Regions from separate parts of the Metasolibacillus sp. FSL H7-0170 genome, predicted to be linked through region 2. Evidence: riboswitches for the same ligand, from Rfam matches in the RefSeq annotation. Region 2 holds a riboswitch; the other holds the start of a gene.

The links. A riboswitch is a leader RNA that binds a small molecule or an ion and turns the genes downstream of it on or off. The one in region 2 is predicted to bind lysine.
Positions count from the first base shown of each region.
Region 1: it holds a riboswitch for lysine, as region 2 does, so the genes downstream of both, MHH70_RS10490 (amino acid permease) here and MHH70_RS02165 (transporter substrate-binding domain-containing protein) in region 2, are expected to answer to the same signal.

Region 1 covers NZ_CP151964.1:2,263,820-2,274,335, forward strand. Annotated here, with positions in the region: gene MHH70_RS10465 (carbohydrate kinase) at 1-706, opposite strand, end outside; gene MHH70_RS10470 (GNAT family N-acetyltransferase) at 1,085-1,651, shown strand; gene MHH70_RS10475 (DMT family transporter) at 1,645-2,559, shown strand; gene MHH70_RS10480 (DUF1232 domain-containing protein) at 2,586-2,963, opposite strand; gene MHH70_RS10485 (tetratricopeptide repeat protein) at 3,121-4,995, shown strand; gene MHH70_RS10490 (amino acid permease) at 5,052-6,515, opposite strand; lysine riboswitch at 6,595-6,776, opposite strand; rRNA gene rrf (5S ribosomal RNA) at 8,104-8,219, opposite strand; rRNA gene MHH70_RS10500 (23S ribosomal RNA) at 8,470-10,516, opposite strand, start outside.
Region 2 covers NZ_CP151964.1:454,483-464,998, reverse strand. Annotated here, with positions in the region: gene MHH70_RS02180 (DUF6501 family protein) at 4-201, opposite strand; gene MHH70_RS02175 (amino acid ABC transporter ATP-binding protein) at 760-1,494, opposite strand; gene MHH70_RS02170 (amino acid ABC transporter permease) at 1,491-2,222, opposite strand; gene MHH70_RS02165 (transporter substrate-binding domain-containing protein) at 2,367-3,215, opposite strand; lysine riboswitch at 3,333-3,521, opposite strand; gene odhB (2-oxoglutarate dehydrogenase complex dihydrolipoyllysine-residue succinyltransferase) at 4,413-5,657, opposite strand; gene MHH70_RS02155 (2-oxoglutarate dehydrogenase E1 component) at 5,749-8,562, opposite strand; gene MHH70_RS02150 (HAMP domain-containing histidine kinase) at 8,977-10,362, opposite strand; gene MHH70_RS02145 (response regulator transcription factor) at 10,366-10,516, opposite strand, start outside.

The DNA.
Region 1 (10,516 bases), 1.8 Mb from region 2:
ATATTGCATAAGAACCTTCTGCTCCAACGGTAATCAAAATAATTGGTACAAGCAATGCATCAAGTGCTGCAATTCCTTCCTCAATCGTATCCGTTTGCGTTAAGAAAAATAGCTCCTCATCTGTTAGCTTTAAAATATCTGCATCCTCAAAAAAATTAGTAACTATTTCGCGACAAATCGCCTCGCTTTGCAAACGTAGTGGTCTAATATTAGCATCAATTGCAATAATTGCCCCGTGCTCCTTCGCTAGCTCAACCGCCGCTATCGTCGTTGCCAATGCTGTTGGATGAAACATCGTACCCGAGCATACATTAAAAATCGATGCGCGCTTAAATGCCTCTAGCTGAAGCTGCTCCTCCATCACCTGTAAATCTGGTGTCTCATCAATATACTCTTTAAAAATTCGCTCGCCGCCCTCTGTTAAATGTACATAGACACCACTTACACGCTTCTCTGGTGCATAAACAGCGTAATCAAGATTAACCCCCTCATTGGTAATTTCATTACGAACAAATACAGATGTTTCATCATCACCTGTAATCGTAATTAAAGCTGATGGTGCACCAATACGGCTTATACCCGCTGCGACATTAATCGTTGCACCACCTAAATATTTTGTAAATGTTGTATTTGTTATATCGTCTGCGATGTAATCAACAAACGCATCTCCATAAATAAGAATAAAGTCTTTATTTGACTGGCTCATTTTGACCTTCTAACCTCCGAAATTATGCTTTCTTTAGATTACCACGAAATTAAGGCTTCAATCAATTACACCTCAGCGTAATTGCATCCAGATTTTTTCGAGTTCAGAGAAAGTCTTTTTTATAAAGTAAAACTTATCTCCGCAGAGACTTTGACAGGCTGTTAGTACGAAATCAATCGAAATTACAGCCTTTCCTTAATAATTTTGCTATACTACTATAAGACGTCCTGTCGACTTGAGCTATCAAAAGGCTAGGGTACGTTAACAACAAAGAAATTTTTATAAAAGGTTATTACTTTAACAGAACACAACTGAATCGTCTAAAAATCGTGTCTCCTACGATTTTCAGACGCATTTCAAAGAAAGAAGCGATAGATAATGGACATTTATATTCAACAAGCGCAACCTACAGATGCGGAACAAATCGCACCACTTATTTACGATGCAATTGGTGATATCGCACATCGCTTAACAGGAGAAGCAGAGGAGCAGGCTGTATTAGCAGCATTAGCAGCACTAATTAAACGATCAGACAATCGCCATAGCTATTTATACACATATATCGCCAAACAAGCTGACTCACTTCTTGGCATTGCGGTACTCTATGATGGTCTCACTGCACAAACACTTGATGCGAACCTATCCGCCTGGCTGAAAACGAAAAATGCCCCTGCAATCATTGATGCTGAAGCACATGATGATGAGTTCTATATTGATACAGTATGCGTAACACCAAATTCACGCGGCTTAGGAATTGGCACAAAGCTCCTGCATTTCGCGGAAGAGCAGGCGCTCGAAAAAGGCTATAAAAAGCTTTCTTTAAATGTAGAGCTAGAAAAAGAGCAAGCACGTGCTTTATATGAACGACTTGGCTTCGTAATTACAGAACGCTGGACAATTATCGATGAGCCATTTCACCATATGGTAAAATCACTTTCATCATGAAAAAACTCATTTTCCCTTTATTGGTTGTTATCGCATCAAGTAGCTATGGTATTTTATCGACAATTGTAAAGGTTGCAATGCAGTATGGCTTTACAACAGCGGAGGCTATCACGAGCCAATATGTCGTTGGTTTTTTCCTTGCCCTTCTACTGTTTGTCGTGACCCAGCGCACTTTGCCAAGAGTTAATAAATCAGGTGCAATGATTTTATTACTTGCTGGCTCATTAACAGCTACTACGGGTATTGTATATGGACATTCCTTAAATTATTTACCAGCTTCGCTAGCTGTCGTGCTACTATTCCAATTTACATGGATTGGTCTCTTTATTGATTGCGCCTTGCATAAGCGTTTCCCAAGCCGAGCAGAAGGAATTTCGCTTATTTTTCTAATCGGTGGAACCATTTTTGCGGCAGGTATTGTCGATGTAGACTTATCCGCTATCGCTTGGCAAGGATGGGCACTAGGCTTATTAGCTGCATTAAGCTTCGCTTTATTTATTCAAATAAACTCTAGACAGGTTGAAGGTGTTACAATGATTTCTCGTACCTTCCTCGTATCGCTCGTAGCACTAATTGTTATTAGCGTTGCACTAACACCTGAAATTGTATGGAATGGTCAATTATTCGGTGCAGGTCTTTGGAAATTTGGTTTGGCTCTTGGATTATTCGGCATCATTCTACCAATTTTATTATTCTCCATTGCTGTGCCAAAAGTAGGTGGTAGCCTTGCCTCTATTTTAAGCGCGATGGAGCTACCTGTAGCCATTTTGGCATCTATGATTGTGCTTAAAGAAGCACTATCCATACTCCAATTTGTCGGCATCGCTCTCGTGTTAATCGGAATGATTTTACCTTCATATTTATCGATGAAGAAAGATGAAAAAAAAGCTACCCAGAAGGTGGGATGAAACACTGACCCTTCTAGCAGCTTTTTTTATTCTTCGCTTGGTAACTCATAATCATAGCGTTCGCCAAATGTCTTTTTCAAAAACTGGTGTGCCTCCAACTTCGTCTCAACTGTAATTGCTGAATAAACCTTCGCTAACGCAGCCGTAATTATTAAAACATCATCCGTTAAACCTACGAGTGGCAAAATATCTGCAATGATATCAAAAGGTAAAATAAAATAACCCAATGCACCTAAAATAATTAATTTATTAGCCTTTGACATATCGGGGCTTTTAACGGCAAAAAACAATGTACTTGCTGCATGCAATGTTGACATTCCTAATTTTAACCCTGATGCCTTTACCTTCGTTAAAAACTTATCATTAGAGAAATGCTTGTCCTTATTTGCAATCACTTTTTCCATATCCATTCCTCCTTACATAATAAAAGAAAGTACTACAAAGCCCCTGCAAGATTGTAGCCCAAATGTAGTACTTGCCTATATGTACGGATATTCTTAAAAAAAGTTTCAACACTATTGTCTTTTCACCCGATAAAAAATATAGGAAGGGGTGATTAGCGTGTACAAAATTGAAGAGCTTTCATCTATTTTTAGTGCGATTCCAAGCACTCATCAGCCTCTCATATTAGCATTGCAACAAGCTGCCGCACACATTAATGATTATCCAGCACGCTCTTTACAGCATTCTCGTGAAGCGTTAGGTATTATTATAAAAGACATGTATGAGAAAAAAATGCTGCAATCAGTTGCACATGTTGCGCTACGCACTTTATTAAAAAATAAAACATTCATAGCAAAAGTTCAGCCAAGTCGCATTTATTTATTAATGAATCTTGTCCAGCAAATGACGACCACACAGATAAATTCGCAGAACGATACAAAAGCAGCACAAATTGTCCTCGACTATCTAATGGATATATGTGAATGGTATTTAAGCGAACTTCAGGAAGGTGAGGAATTATCCTCTTCAGCTCTCATTCTTAAGCAAGTTAATGAGCTAGATACTGAAAGCTTTGAAGCAATGACTCAATGGTTTTTAGTAGCGGCTACTGCGGGAGATGCTAGTGCTCAATATAATTTAGGCGTTCTTTATAATCATGGAAAAGGCGTAGCTCAAAATTACGAGGAGGCTGTAAAGTGGTACTCCCTAGCTGCTACGCAAAATAATACGGATGCGCAATACGCATTGGGCGTACTATATGAATTGGGTCTTGGTGCTCCACAAAACTACCAACGCGCTGCCGAGCTTTACAAACTTGCCGCTCAAGATGGCAATGCAGACGCTCAATACAATTTAGGCTCACTTTACAATCATGGAAAGGGCGTGGCACAAAACTACACAGAGGCTGCCAAATGGTATCAGCTTGCAGCAGATCAAGGCAACACAAGTGCACTCAATAACTTGGGCTTCTTGTACCACAACGGAACAGGTGTAGAGCAAAATTTTAAGCAAGCAATTAAGCTCTTTTCCAAAGCTGCTCAAGCAGGTGATGCTAGTGCCCAATACAATTTAGGCTATATGTACAGCAAAGGGCGTGGTATTGCTACTAACTTTAAAGAAGCTGCGAAATGGTTTTTAAATGCTGCTCTGCAAAACCACACGAACGCACAGTTTCAACTTGCATTGCTATACCGTGCAGGAGATGGAGTCGAAAAAAATATTGATGAGGCTCTCAAATGGCTCTTACTCGCTGCCAACGCTAATCATACAAATGCGCAATACACGCTCGGTCTTATGTATAAGCTCCAAAACACCAAGACATCCACAAAGAAAGCCATTGATTGGCTCTCGAAAGCTGCTGCGAATGAGCATATTAGCGCTTGCTATGATTTAGCAATGCTTTATAAAAAAATGGATAATGACAACCCGCTTTTTATGAAATGGTTAAAGCGCGCAGCAGTTCATGGCAATGCAGATGCCCAATTTGAAGTAGCAATTTACTATATGCAGAATCAAAATTACCAGGAGGTTATTAAATGGCTTCAATCCGCTGCCGAACAACATCATCTACAAGCTGAATACGAGCTAGGCTTACTGTATGAGCAAGGTCTTGGTGTCGAGAAAAATTATGATGAAGCCCGCCACTGCTATCGTCTCGCTGCTGAACGTGGGCATATGCTAGCACAGTATAAGCTTGGCAATATTTTCGATAAAGGGCTAGGTGTCGACATCGATTACACTGAAGCTGCGAAATGGATTTTACTTTCAGCTTCTAAAGGTTATTCAAAAGCACAATTTCAGCTTGCACAAATGTATGCAAACGGCGAGGGAGTATCACATGATTATGCAGAGGCAGCGAAATGGTACAGACGAGCTGCCACTAACGGGCATGTAAAGGCACAATTTCAACTAGGCATGCTTTATAAAAAAGGACTTGGCGTCGCACAGAATTATACTGAAGCCACCTACTGGCTTAAAAAATCAATCCAATAACTATTTCAATAAGGCTATCGGGAATACAGAATTTCCGATAGCCTTATTATATTGACTTACTTCTCGACTTTCAAATCACATTCTTCTAACGGAAGAAGTCTCGTTTTATATTTGATTTTATAACCAATCCATAGCAGTAAGAATAGCGGAATACCTATATATGAAACAAGTACCCCATACCAATCAATTGCCCCACCGGTAAATGCTGTATAATTTTGACCAAGCACAACGATTAAACAAATCGTTAATGCAAATAGCGGACCGAATGGATACCATCTCGCTTTATAGGGCAATAAGGATAAATCCTTGCCCTGCACAACAAATGCACGACGGAATCGATAATGGCTATAAGCAATCCCAAGCCATGCGATAAAGCCCGACATTCCTGAAGCATTCAGTAACCATATATATACAACCCCATCGCCAAAGAAAGATGCTAAAAAGGCTAAACTTCCCACTGCTAATGTCGCCATTAACGCATACACAGGAATACCTCGACGACTTAACTTCGTGAAAAATTTCGGTGCTTTTCCTTCTACCGCTAGCTGCCAAAGCATACGAGAAGCTGCATACAACCCTGAATTTCCTGCTGACAACATCGCAGTTAAGATGATGGCATTCATAAAAGAAGCTGCTACAGCAATCCCTAAGCGGTCAAACACTAAAGTAAATGGCGACACCGCAATATCCTCAGATAACAAGCGCTCATCTGTAAAAGGGATGAGCAGCCCAATAGCTGCTATAGCTAAAATATAAAACAATAAAATACGCCAAAACACTGATTTTACAGCCTTCGGAATATTTTTCCCAGGATTATCTGTCTCACCAGCTGTAACACCTAATAGCTCTGTTCCTTGAAAAGAGAATCCTGCCGCAAGGAAAATACCAAACATCGCTAAAAACCCACCATGGAATGGTCCATCACTAATAAAGAAATTCGTAAAGCCTACTGGCGCCTCCCCACCTAAAATACCAAAAATCATTAAAAAGCTAACAATAATAAAAACAATTACAGTTGCTACTTTAATCATCGCAAACCAATATTCACTTTCCCCATAGCTTTTCACAGATAAAAGATTAAATGCTAGTACGATAACAATAAACAGCACCGTCCAAAGCCCTGACGAACTATTTGGAAACCAATACTTCATAATCAAAGATACTGCTGCAATTTCTGCCGCAATCGTAATCGCCCAGTTATACCAGTAGTTCCACCCTAATGCAAAGCCCAACGCCGGATCGACAAATTTACTAGCATATGTACTAAATGACCCTGATGACGGCATATAGGCAGCCATTTCTCCTAAACTTGTCATTAAAAAAAATACCATCACACCAATCAAAGCATAAGCTAATAATGCACCTCCAGGGCCCGCCTGCGCAATTGCACCTCCACTCGCTAAAAACAGCCCTGTGCCAATAGTTCCTCCTAAAGAAATCATTGTAATATGACGACTTTTTAGTACTTTTTGCAGCTTTGGCGCTTTATTACCAAGCTGATTAATTTTAATATCACTCACTTTATAGCTTCCTTCCTAATTTTAAGACAAAAAAATACCATCACAAGATTTTGTGATGGCTATATTCGTTCTTAGTTTTTTCTTTGATAGCTCAACACGTCATCTAAAACAAACGTGACAGTTCTGCTCCTTTCGAACGCAGCCCCAGCATGAAGGTTACAAGTACCTTCAAACTTCGGCAATATTTCCTTTCCACTAACTTCATCAATGCTTGCCATTTCCATTAGTGTACTCTTAAATATCGCGACCTCTACCTCAATCAACTTTGAGGTTCATTATTAAATTTACAACGCATATTATTTTAACATAATAATTATTCAATTGCAACCATTGTCCAAAAGCTTCCAAAAGGGAAGCGTTCACCCCCGCAAAATAGAGCCAACCAATGTGTATCTATTAAAAAATGTTTACTCCTATAAAACACGCCGATTAGTATCCAATATTTATATAATCAACGCAACTGATATTTTAACGTTCTATCAGTAGATTTTGCTTTTCTATGGGTGTACTTTTATATTCTATCAGTAATTTTGATGTTTCTATCAGTACGTTTTTGAATTCTATCAGCTACTTTAGCAGTTCTATCAGTAGATTATTAAAAAACAGGCGACTATTTAGCAATTGTTTGATAATTAGCTACGGAATCAGTATCGCTTTTTCAAAGAGTTTGCTCGCAAAATGAGAAAAACACCGAATTTAGAAGTGATTTCTTTAATAGAAAATGAAAGCAGATATTTTAAGATTATTTATAAACCCTGATAGTTAGTTATTCCATGCTTTTCAAAGTTTATTCCATGTTTTTATGAGTTTATTCCATGTTTTTATGAGTTTATTCCATGTTTTTATGAGTTTATTCCACGTTTTTCAACTTTTATTCCATGTTTTCTGAGATTTATTCCATGTTCGCTCTTTTTCTTCTTGGTAACTTCCTTTTTTCCATACAAAAAAACCACTGATTCCTCAGTGGTTTTGATTGCGAAGCAATGTCCTACTCTCACAGGAGCACCCCCAACTACCATCGACGCTTCAACGCAGCACAGCTGAGCCGCGGATTCCTTCGTTGTCCGCGTCGCTTGCGGTACTCATGTGCGATGCACATTCCGCTCCGTGCTCCTTGGCGCCTCGGACTCCTTGCTCTTCTGCACTGCTTCAGCTTGTATTCGATTAAAAGTGTTTGCAATTGTTTGCCTCCGATTACGCGCCGAGCCGACCTTCGGTCTTTGGTAGTTGGCGGCCTCTTTTTCCATACAAAAAAACCACTGAGAAATCAGTGGTTTGTTGTTGCGAAGCAATGTCCTACTCTCACAGGGGCGCCCCCAACTACCAGCGGCACTTCAACGCAGCACAGCTGAGCCGCGGATTCCTTCGTTGCCCGCGTCGCTTGCGGTGCTCATGTGCCATGCACATTCCGCTCCGCGCTCCTTGGCGCCTCGGACTCCTTGCTCTTCTGCACTGCTTGAGCTTGTATTCGATTAAAAGTGTTTGCAATTGTTTGCCTCCGATTACGCACCGAGCTGACCTTCGGTCTTTGGTAGTTGGGGGCTTCTTTTCCATATAAAAAACCACTGATTCCTCAGTGGTTTTGATTGCGAAGCAATGTCCTACTCTCACAGGGGGAAGCCCCCAACTACCATCGGCGCTAAAGAGCTTAACTTCCGTGTTCGGTATGGGAACGGGTGTGACCTCTTTGCCATCATTACTTCACTTGCACATGGGTGTGCTGGCGTCTACGTTACCACAGGATGTGGTGCTTTTAGTAGACGTTCCTTACTCGGCTTCCAATCTACTGCACTACTCTTCGTCAACTGCACTCGCTCATTCAGTCATGTACTTTAGTACATTCCTTCAATCGCTCCTTTGTTTCCTCGATTAGTTTGTATCTTGAAATCCTTATTTTTAGAAAGAGTTTGTTCTTTCAAAACTGGATAAACGAACATTGAAACAAGTTTTAATTGTGGTTAAGTCCTCGATCGATTAGTATTCGTCAGCTCCATGTGTCGCCACACTTCCACCTCGAACCTATCTACCTCATCGTCTTTGAGGGATCTTACTTACTTGCGTAATGGGAAATCTCATCTTGAGGGGGGCTTCATGCTTAGATGCTTTCAGCACTTATCCCGTCCATACATAGCTACCCAGCGATGCCGTTGGCACGACAACTGGTACACCAGCGGTATGTCCATCCCGGTCCTCTCGTACTAAGGACAGCTCCTCTCAAATTTCCTACGCCCACGACGGATAGGGACCGAACTGTCTCACGACGTTCTGAACCCAGCTCGCGTACCGCTTTAATGGGCGAACAGCCCAACCCTTGGGACCGACTACAGCCCCAGGATGCGATGAGCCGACATCGAGGTGCCAAACCTCCCCGTCGATGTGGACTCTTGGGGGAGATAAGCCTGTTATCCCCGGGGTAGCTTTTATCCGTTGAGCGATGGCCCTTCCATGCGGAACCACCGGATCACTAAGCCCGTCTTTCGACCCTGCTCGACTTGTAGGTCTCGCAGTCAAGCTCCCTTGTGCCTTTACACTCTACGAATGATTTCCAACCATTCTGAGGGAACCTTTGGGCGCCTCCGTTACCTTTTAGGAGGCGACCGCCCCAGTCAAACTGTCCGCCTGACACTGTCTCCTACCCCGCTAAGGGGCACGGGTTAGAATTTCAATACAACCAGGGTAGTATCCCACCGACGCCTCCTTCGAAGCTGGCGCTCCGAGATCTCTGGCTCCTACCTATCCTGTACAAGTTGTACCAAAATTCAATATCAAGCTACAGTAAAGCTCCACGGGGTCTTTCCGTCCTGTCGCGGGTAACCTGCATCTTCACAGGTACTATAATTTCACCGAGTCTCTCGTTGAGACAGTGCCCAGATCGTTACGCCTTTCGTGCGGGTCGGAACTTACCCGACAAGGAATTTCGCTACCTTAGGACCGTTATAGTTACGGCCGCCGTTTACTGGGGCTTCAATTCATAGCTTCGCTTGCGCTAACCACTCCTCTTAACCTTCCAGCACCGGGCAGGCGTCAGCCCCTATACGTCACCTTACGGTTTTGCAGAGACCTGTGTTTTTGCTAAACAGTCGCCTGGGCCTATTCACTGCGGCTCTCATGCGCTTGCACGCTCAAGAGCACCCCTTCTCCCGAAGTTACGGGGTCATTTTGCCGAGTTCCTTAACGAGAGTTCTCTCGCACACCTTAGGATTCTCTCCTCGACTACCTGTGTCGGTTTGCGGTACGGGTACCTCCCACCTCGCTAGAGGCTTTTCTTGGCAGTGTGAGATCAGGAACTTCGTCCATACGGACTCGTCATCACAGCTTGGCGTTAGAGTGTGCGGATTTGCCTACACACACGCCTTACTGCTTGAACAGAGACAACCAACGCTCTGCTTACCCTACCCTCCTGCGTCCCCCCATTGCTCAAACGGTGGGGAGGTAGTACAGGAATATCAACCTGTTATCCATCGCCTACGCCTATCGGCCTCGGCTTAGGTCCCGACTAACCCTGAGCGGACGAGCCTTCCTCAGGAAACCTTAGTCATACGGTGGACAGGATTCTCACCTGTCTTTCGCTACTCATACCGGCATTCTCACTTCTAAGCGCTCCACCAGTCCTTCCGGTCTGACTTCAACGCACTTAGAACGCTCTCCTACCACTGACATCGTAGATGTCAATCCACAGCTTCGGTGAATCGTTTAGCCCCGATACATTTTCGGCGCAGTGTCACTCGACCAGTGAGCTATTACGCACTCTTTAAATGATGGCTGCTTCTAAGCCAACATCCTGGTTGTCTAAGCAACGCCACATCCTTTTCCACTTAACGATTACTTTGGGACCTTAGCTGGTGGTCTGGGCTGTTTCCCTCTTGACTACGGATCTTATCACTCGCAGTCTGACTCCCGTGTATAAATATCCGGCATTCGGAGTTTGTCTGAATTCGGTAAAGCGAGATGCCCCCCTAGTCCAAACAGTGCTCTACCTCCGGTATTCTCCATCACGAGGC
Region 2 (10,516 bases):
ATATTACTCAAAATAATCTTTATAATAGCCGCCAACTTTTCCTGTGTTGTCAACTACAAAAAGAAATTCCTCTGTTTCATTTTTCACTTCGTATTCTTTGCCAACTGTTAATACATTCGATACTAAGTATTTTGCGGCATTTGTATGCACACATTTCACTGTACGAATTGTAGGCGCATCTTTCCATTTTAAATGTAACATTTGTGTAACCTCTCTTTTAGCCTGTTTCCTTATATTTTATACGATTTCCCTTAAGAATGGTAGTTTTTCAAAGCATTTAGCAAAAAATTGTTAGATATAGGCGTGCGAAAAGACGTATATTGCCACCATTTCGCACATTCCTGGTAGTATTTCGGAAAAATGTTTACTTATGAAAATAGAGGGTGCTTTCTTTGATTTAAAAAAAGACGTTACTTTTTCAATCGTTTTTCTTTGAATTCAAAATGAAGAGTAAACCATTGCCGCCCACTTATAGGACATGATAAAATGGCGTGTGAGGTGAAAGTTTATGTCAAGTATACCAAGCTGGTTTTGGGCATTAGCCATCGCTTTTGCTATTATTTTTATTGTCGTTTCTGAATGGAATTCAAGACGTTAGAGGAGCTTTTTTCGTACATATTAAGGTGAAGTTACCTTTACTATTTTAAATGAGCGAATTAGGTCATTTATCTAAGCTAAGCAAATCTAGAACAGTATTATGCTCTAAATAAAAAAAGATTGTCTGAAAGCGTTGCGTTAGCTTACTTCCAGACAATCTTTTTATTTCAGTGTGCGTTTTAAAAATTCTTTCGTACGCTCATGCTGCGGATTGACTAGCACCTGTTCTGGATGCCCTTCTTCCACAATAACACCTTTATCCATAAAAACAATGCGGTCTGCTACTTCACGAGCAAACTCCATCTCATGTGTTACGATGAGCATCGTATTGCCTTGATTCGCTAAAGTACGCATGACTTTTAATACTTCTCCTACCATTTCAGGGTCTAGTGCTGATGTTGGCTCATCAAATAGCATAACATCCGGATCCATCGCTAATGCGCGCGCAATCGCTACGCGTTGCTTTTGTCCACCAGATAACTGGCGCGGCTTTGCGTTTTTGTATTTTGCCATTCCGACAATTTCTAAATACTTCATTGCTTTTTCAACAGCTTCTACTTTATTGCGTTTCAACACTTTTTGTTGGCCCACTGTGCAATTTCCGATAACATCTAAATTATTAAATAAATTGAATTGCTGAAACACCATACCCAAATGTGTTCGATATTGCTCTACATTATGTTTGCCAGTTAAAATATTTTCACCATTATAAATAATGCTGCCGCCTGAAGGTGTTTCTAATAAATTAACACAGCGTAAGAGCGTTGATTTCCCTGAACCTGACGAGCCAATTAAACAAACAACCTCGCCCTTTTTTACTGAAAAATTCACATCGCGCAACACTTCATGAGAGCCAAATGATTTACGTAAGTTTTTAATTTCAATCATTGTTGTCATTGCATTTGCCCCTCTCTCTCCTTATCGACCTGATACGCATCAGGACCATCTAGCTTGCGCTCCATTAAACGTAAAATTCGCGTTGCTGTAAATGTCATTATAAGATACATGATACATGCAATTAAAAATGACTCCGCAAACTTAAAATTTGCCCCCGCAACAGATTTTGTTTGAAAGAATAGCTCTGTGACACTAATTACACTCAATACTGCTGAATCTTTAATATTCATTACAAGCTGATTTCCTGTTGCTGGTAAAATATTACGTGCTACTTGTGGTAAAACAACAAAAATCATCGTTTGTAAATGATTCATACCAACTGCTTGTGCCGCCTCATATTGCCCTTTATCAACCGATACAATACCACCGCGCACAATTTCAGCCATATAAGCACCTGTATTTAAACCGACAACTACTAACGCCGCTACAAATCGATCTAGCTCAAGACCGTATGCGTACAAACCATAATACACAACCATTGCCTGTACAATCATTGGTGTACCACGGAAAATTTCTACATAGCAAGTAAGTAAGAAGTTTACTATTTTTAATAAAATACTTTTAAAAGATTTTGTTTTAACAGGAATCGTATGCATGATACCGATGAAAAATCCGATAAACGCACCAATAATTGTACTAATAATTGCAATTGCAAGCGTCATATATGCGCCACGTAAAAACATCGGCCAGTTGTTTTCCAAAATTGCCATGATTGTTTCGAAACTCATAAAAATCCCCCTAACAGCAGGCTGTCTTTATCTTATAAAGGGAGCCAGCCATTTTGAGATGGCTCCTTGTGCCAAGGATTATTCCTTGAAAATATAGAAGCTAGGGCTGTCCGAGAAAGTTCGGACAGCCCCTTACTTTATCAACTACTCAGCAGATGCTGGTTGATTTGCAATCGCTTCTTCCATTAACTTTTGGCGATCATCCTCTGAAATTCCCTCTAAAATCTCACTCATTTTATCAGTAAGTTCATAGTCTTTACGTACACCAATTGCAACTGCTGTATCACCAGGATCTGTATCAAAGCCGTCCTCTAACACTGCGTAGGCAAAATTATTATTGGCCATTGCTGCTGAAATTGCTTCTGGACGCTCGGCAACATAGCCATCAATTGCGCCTGATTCAATTGCAACTCGCATTGCTGGGAAGCTATCCATCGCTACTTCCTTTTTCACACCGGGAATTTGATCAATTACTAAATAGTTTGACGTATTTAGCTGTGATGTAATTTTTGCACCAGAAAAATCTGCTAACGTTTTCGCACTTTCATATGGGCTACCTTTTTTCACAACGATGACGAAATCAGATGTATAGTAATTTGATGTGAAATCAATTGATTTTTTACGTTCTTCCGTTGGACTCATCCCTGCGATAATAGCATCTACCACACCAGATTGTAATGCAGGTACTAAACCATCCCATTCAATTTTCACGACTTCGAGCTCCATACCAAGTCCATCGGCAATTTTTTTCGCTATTTGTACATCGTAGCCACCTGCATATTCAGCAGAGCCACTAATTTTCACAGCACCATTTGCATCTGTTTGCTGCGTCCAGTTAAACGGTGCATAGCCCGCTTCCATACCAACCTTTAATACTTTTTTTCCTTCACCATCTTCCGTGGAGGATGAACCCTGTTTTTCTCCAGTGCCACATGCTGCCAACATAATAACGGTTAACATAGTAACTAACATAAACAGCCATTTTTTCTTCATGTAAAATTTCCCCTTTTCTTATTTATTTTGGGCTTTATCTTATACAAAAAAGCGACCTAAAGAATTTTAGGTCGCTGCCATTTAATAAAATAAAAGCCCAAATCCTCTAAGTTCCATTGATGAGATAGCACAACTTGAGTAAGCTGGAAAGAAATACTCAAGACAGTCCTGCAATTATTCACTGCAAGCCCAGCATATCGAATTACGAGCTTTCCGATACACTTCGGCGATATTTCCTTCTTCTTCATTTCACTGTTGCTCAAAACTCCATGAAAAACTATTAAATATCGCGCCTCTACCCCACTAGAACGTGAGGTATTTCTTATAAAGTTATTTAGCTAAATCATATACTACCAAATACTCATTGTCAAGTGGCTTCGAAAAGTCATACATTATTTAGGATGCTACTAATAAATTTTTCCACGGGCATCTCTGCAAGTGAAAGTGACACAGCAAAATCAAACTTTTACTACACTAGCAAAACGAGGTTGTCTTTTCTTCAAATTAATTTCCAATCTTTCACCTTTAACACCGCTTTCGTGCGCGTATTAACCTCCAATAAACTATAAGTATGGTCTAATTTTATCAGTTAGTGCTGATGAAGCTAGTAAAATTCAAAAAGTTTTAGCTGCTGGTGGAGGTGTTGCTGGTCTAGCCGCTATCGCTGGTCTCTCTCCTGCTTTTGCTGCAGTGATATTTGCCTTATATGGGGTAGGGGAAGTCTGCAATTGGAACAATAATGGCTATTATATTCAACATGTTACATTAGGTATAATCCCTCCCCCTCTACCAAAGTTCTGGTATGTCCCAAAATAGTTTTGTTTTCCTGCCTTGTACAAAGCTACAGCCTTCAATCAACATTTATCGATTGAAGGCTGTTTTTAATGTATGTAGTAAGAATCTTCTAAAAGACGAAAGGGAATTTTGGAATAAATTTGGTGAAGGGGCTTTTATTTTGTTTTGACAGAGCATAGAAATAAAGGTTTTCATCGCTCTATTTTTACTGAGAGACATTGCTAAAGCCAATGTTCACCCATTTTTAAAAGAGGCGTTTTCTATTTAGACAAGTCAATATTTTGTAAAACATCATTACTACTGTTCAAAACGCCGGCTACTGCACGGCTTTTGGGACAAGCCGACATCACAAAAAGCGCCCAAAATGCCGGCTACTGCACGGCTTTTTGGACGCCCTCCCCATTAAGAATTTAATAATAAATCTTCTGGATTTTCGATTAGCTCTTTTACTGTTTTTAGGAAGCCTACTGAATCTTTACCATCAATAATACGGTGGTCATATGATAATGCAACGTACATCATTGGACGGATTTCGATTTCACCGTTAATCGCTACTGGACGTTGAACGATTGAGTGCATACCTAGAATACCAGCTTGTGTACCATTCATAATTGGTGTAGACATTAATGAACCGAACACACCACCATTCGTAATTGTGAATGAACCGCCTGCCATATCATTTAAGCCTAATTTTTTGTCACGTGCTTTTTTCGCTAATTCAGCGATATCTTTTTCGATTTCTGCAAAGTTTTTGCTATTTGCATCGCGTACTACGGGTACAACTAAACCTTCTTCAGTAGACACGGCAATACCGATATCAAAGAAGTTATTTAAGTGAATTTCATCACCGCTGATTTGTGCATTCACATAAGGATATTTCTTAAGTGCTGCTACAACTGCTTTTGTGAAGAATGACATAAAGCCTAGTTTAATATCGTTATCTTTAACGAATTGCTCTTGCTTACGTTTACGCAATGCCATAATATTTGTCATATCAATTTCGTTAAATGTTGTTAACATAGCTGTTGATTGCTTCACTTCTAATAGACGCTTAGCAATTGTTTGACGGCGACGAGACATTTTCTCGATTGTTACACGATCAGTTTCTGCTGCAGGAGCAAATACAACAGGACCGTTTGTTGTTGCAATTGGCGCTACTGCAACTGGTGCTGTACCGTGAGCTGCTACGTCTTGAACACGAACGCGACCTTGTGGGTCCACTGGAGAAACTGCCGCTAAATCGATACCTTTTTCACGTGCTAATTTGCGTGCTGCTGGGCTTGCTACTACACGCTCATTTGAAGTTGTTTCAGCAACTGGCGCTGGAGCTGCAGGAGCCTTTGGGACTTCCTGTGCTGGTGCTGCTTGTGCCGGTGCTGCTTCCTCAGCCGCTGGTGCGGGCGCTGCGCCTTCCCCAGCCTCCACTACTGCGATTACTTGTCCAACAAGTACAGTATCGCCTTCTGCAGCCAGTATTTGTGTTAATACGCCTGCCTCTTCAGAAATAATTTCTGCATTTACTTTATCTGTTTCTAACTCAACGATAAACTCGCCTTTTTCAACTTGGTCTCCAACTTTTTTCACCCACTGGGCAATTGTTCCTTCTGTAATCGATTCTGCTAATTCAGGGACTTTAATTTCAGCCACTTTCATTTCCTCCTTTAAATTAAACAACATATAGAAAGGCTACTGCACATAAGGCTGGTAGCCTTTTCATGCATCCAACAACATTATACTATTATTTTACTTTAACTGCCTCTGTTACGGCTTCCGCTATAATTGCTGCTTGCGCTTCCTTATGAGCATCCGCATCACCTTCAGATGTTGAACTCATTGAAGGGCGACCTACATAACGTAGTTTTTTACCTTCTGAAAGCTCGTATAAGCTTTCAAGCGCGTAATTCCATACACCTTGGTTTTTCGGCTCCTCTTGCACCCAAACAACTTCCTTAGCATTTGGATACTTCGCAATAATATTAGCGATTTGCGCACTCGGGAATGGATATAATTGCTCTACACGAATGATGTGTAAGTGGTCAAAGCCTTCACCATCTTTCACGCGATCCGCTAAATCAATCATTACTTTCCCTGTACCTAATACGATGCGCTCTACCGCCTCCGCCTTAGTACCTAGACCAGGTTGTTCAATGATTTCTTGGAATGAGCCCTCTGCCAGTTGCTCTGCATTTGCAGCGGCCAATGGGTGACGCAGTAAATACTTCGGTGAAGCCACGACTAATGGACGTACACCCTCTGTTCCTAACATTGCTGCTTGACGACGCAATAAATGGTAATAGTTTCCTGCGTTTGAGCAGTTCGCAATAAACCAGTTATTTTCCGCAGCCATTTGTAAATAGCGCTCAATTCGGCTTGATGAATGCTCAGGGCCTTGACCTTCATAGCCATGAGGTAATAGAATAACTAAGCCTGATTTTTGTCCCCACTTTGCACGAGCGCCTGAAATGAAGTTATCAAACATTGCTTGTGCCATATTGGCAAAGTCACCAAATTGTGCTTCCCAAATCGTTAAAACATTCTCATTTTCCAAAGTATAGCCGTATTCAAAGCCAACTACCCCTGCCTCTGTTAGTGGCGAGTTATAAACTGTGAATGATGCATTTGCATTTTGAATATGATGTAATGGCGTATATTCGCTGCCATTATTTTTATCGTGCAGTACTAAATGTCGCTGAGCAAACGTACCACGCTGTGCATCTTGACCAGTGAAGCGAATTGGCGTGCCATCTTGAAGCATTGTAGCAAATGCTAATGTTTCTGCATGTCCCCAATCGATTTTACCTGTAGCGAATGCATCACGGCGTTTTTCCAGAATTTTACCAAGCTTGTTTTGCGGCTCAAAACCTTCTGTAAATACTAATAAATCTTCATTAATTGCCTGCAAACGCTCTACACTTGTCGTTGTATCAATTTGTGGAAAATCCACTTTTAATTCTTCTGGCATTTCAAGTTGCTTATGCTCATCTTTTTCTGCCATTTCCTTCACATGATCATACGCAGCTTGCATTTCTGCATACGCAGCGCTATCAAGTGCCTTCACTTGTTCTTCCGTTACAAGACCTTCAGCAACTAATTTTGCACCATAAAGCACACGTACTGGGTCGTGTTTCGATACTATTTTATAAGTTTCAGGGTTTGTCACTGTTGGGTCGTCTGTTTCATTATGACCGTGACGACGGTAACCAACTAAATCGATAATAATATCTTTGCCGAATTTTTGACGATATTCTGTTGCAAAGCGCCCAACTTGCACTACTGCCTCTGGGTGGTCTGCATTGACATGGATAACAGGAATATCATAGCCTTTCGCAGGGTCTGATGAATAAGTTGATGAACGAGAATCATACAGTTCTGTTGTGAAGCCAATCATATTATTTGCGATAATATGAATTGTCCCTCCAGTTGTAAATCCTTCTGTTTTTGCAAAGTTCATCACTTCTGTCACGATACCTTGCCCCGGGAATGCCGCATCACCATGCACCAAAATACCTAAACCTAAAGTAGCGTCATGCTGAGCATACCCATTTACTGATACATTGTCTTGCGCCGCGCGAGTCGAACCTAGCACTACTGGGTTACCAATTTCCAAGTGAGACGGGTTGTAAGCAAGTTTTACGTTCATACCTGATTCGCGCACATACGTCGCACCCATATGGTATTTTACATCACCAGTCCAACCTTTTGTAATTTGTAAACGCCCATGCTCCGGTATAAATAAATCGTTTGAAACATGTGCAAAATCAGAGAACATCATATCATATGGCTTATTCAAAATATGCGTTAACACGTTTAAACGCCCACGGTGTGCCATACCGATTCGTACATTTTTCACATTTCTTGCTTCAGCAGTTTTTAAAATTTCATCAAATAAGACAATTTGTGTGTCTAACCCTTCTCCGGAGAAGCGCTTTTGACCTACGAATGTTTTATGAATAAATTTTTCAAAGTTTTCAACATGTGTTAAGCGGTCTAATAGCGCTTTCTTTTCATCTGTAGAAACAGCTACTGATAACGCCCCTGATTCGATTTGAGATTGGAACCATTCACGCTCCTCAACTGTGCCTACATGGTTGTATTCAAACGCAATCTTATCCGTATAAACAGCTTTTAAATAAGCAATTGCATCGCGACCGTTTTGGATACCCGCCGGTACATTTTTGAAGAATACTGTAGCCGGAATTTCAGCTAAATCAGCTTGACTCAAGCCAAATGCGCTTTCTTCGACTTTCGCAGTAGCAAGTGCACGGTTTTTTAACGGGTAAATATCGGCAGCTAAATGACCATAAACCCGGATTGATTCTGCTAATTTTACAGCTGCTAACACTTTGCTAAAATCAACTTGTGAAGTAACTGTGCCTCCAGTTACAGCAACTTCACCTTCAACAGGCGCTCCAAATTGTTGGAACAATTCAACTAAAGCTGGTTCTACTTCTTCGGGAGATTGTAGAAATAAGTCGTATTGCTCCATGACGTAACCTAAGTTAGGGCCTGCAAACGCTGACCAAGGTGAACCATGTAATACATTGTTCGACATGAAAATAACCTCCAAATTTTGCCTGCATGGCAGTTCCATTTTAAAATAAACATTTTTGAGCTCTCTACTATGTATCTTGGCTAACTTTAGTTCAGATTTTGAGGTGCTGTTAGAAGTTAATCACGACACATGCCCTTAGAGTTAACCGACCTGCTTCAAGCAAGCCTCACTCCAAATTCCGCGACATCCGCCTAGGTCTTTATTTTGATATAATGTGCTTCTAAACACAAACCGCATCAAGATAACATAGCTGAGCCTATTTATTTTTTGTATACTCATATTCTCTATTATTGAACAGAGAACATTTTTCCACTTCAATCTTACTACTCTCTACAAAAAATACAACTATTTTTCAATAAATAAGTCAAATTTTTAGCTAACTATAGAAAAACAAAACCTTCCGACCGAAATTCCTCACTTTTTCAAAGGGATTTTTAACAAAAATGTTGTTCCTTGTTGGATTTTGCTTTGTACTTCGAGCACAACATGATATTTCGTTGCAAGCATTTTTGTAATACTTAAACCGAGTCCAGTTCCCCCTCCATTTTGCTGACGTGATTCATCCACTCGGTAAAAACGGTCAAAAATAAAAGGCAAGTGCTCCTCAGCAATCCCTATACCATTATCCTTCAATTCAATATAAAAGCAATCATCCAATCGAGCTGTTGAAATTGTAATTTCAGGAACAGCTTTATTATATCTTATTCCGTTTTCAATAATGTTGCGCAATATTTGTGCAAGTGCTTCAGGTGAAATTGGAAGTAAATCGGTTTGCTTAATTTCCTCTATTTGAAATATAGCATGCGGGTATACCGCTTTTAATTCATTTATTACTTGACTGATTACTAAAACAACATCAGCTTGTGCGGCTCCCCCTTGCTCTCGTCTTGCAAGCTGCAATAACTCTTCAATCATTTTTTTCATTCTTTTCACTTCATTAAGCGAGCTTTCGATAGATTCATTTAGGATTTGTGGGTCGTCCTTCCCCCAGCGTGCTAACAAGGATAGATGCCCTTCGACAGCTTGAATGGGTGTGCGTAGTTCATGAGAGGCATCTGCAACAAATTGCTGTTGCTGTGTAAAAGAAATCTTTAGCTCCTCTAACATCGAATCGTACATTTTTAGCAAATCGCCAATTTCATCGTCTGCATGATAAGTAAAAGCCTCGCGCTCTGTTAAACCTTTATCTCGTACTAATCGCATTGAATCCCTAAGCTGTTGAAGTGGTCGAACTAAACGATTTGCTAAATAATAACTAATAAAAGCGACAAGCAATAATGCACCTATTCCTACAATCGTCATTGTTGTTAAAACATATTGCATCATTTTTTCGAAGGTTGTAAGTGGGTGAATTAATTGCATATAACCTTGAAATGACCCAATTTGTACAATGCGCTCGATGATATAGGCATCTGTCCCTTGAATATCCGACTTACGAACGACCGTTCCTAAAAGCTCCTCATAGGTCGTCGCTGTTGGTGCTGCGGGCAATACGTCATTGCCAAAATGAAGAAGCTCTATCCCATCAAAATTCATAATCCGCACTGTTTGCTCTTGATGAATAATTGATTTTAAGTCTGGATCACGTTGCAATAGCTGGATTGTAATTGCCGGCGTTTCAAAAAACACGCTAATATCATCCGCTGTTCTTAGAGCATTGCGCTCCTCATTATTTAAGAGCCACGTGTGCAATGATATATATAAAATCACACAAATAACCGCATAACTAATAAAGATGGTGACAGCGGTTGAAAGCATCCATTTCTCTTTTAGTGACAATTGATTATATAGTTGTTTCATTGCTTAGCCTCTCATTACATAGCCGACGCCGCGTACCGTTTCTATATAGGGCTGCTCCTCCGTCTTCAACTTGGTGCGCAAATGGCGTATATAAACATCTACGACATTCGTCTCCACCTCACTATCAAAGCCCCAAACAGCTTCCAAAATGCGT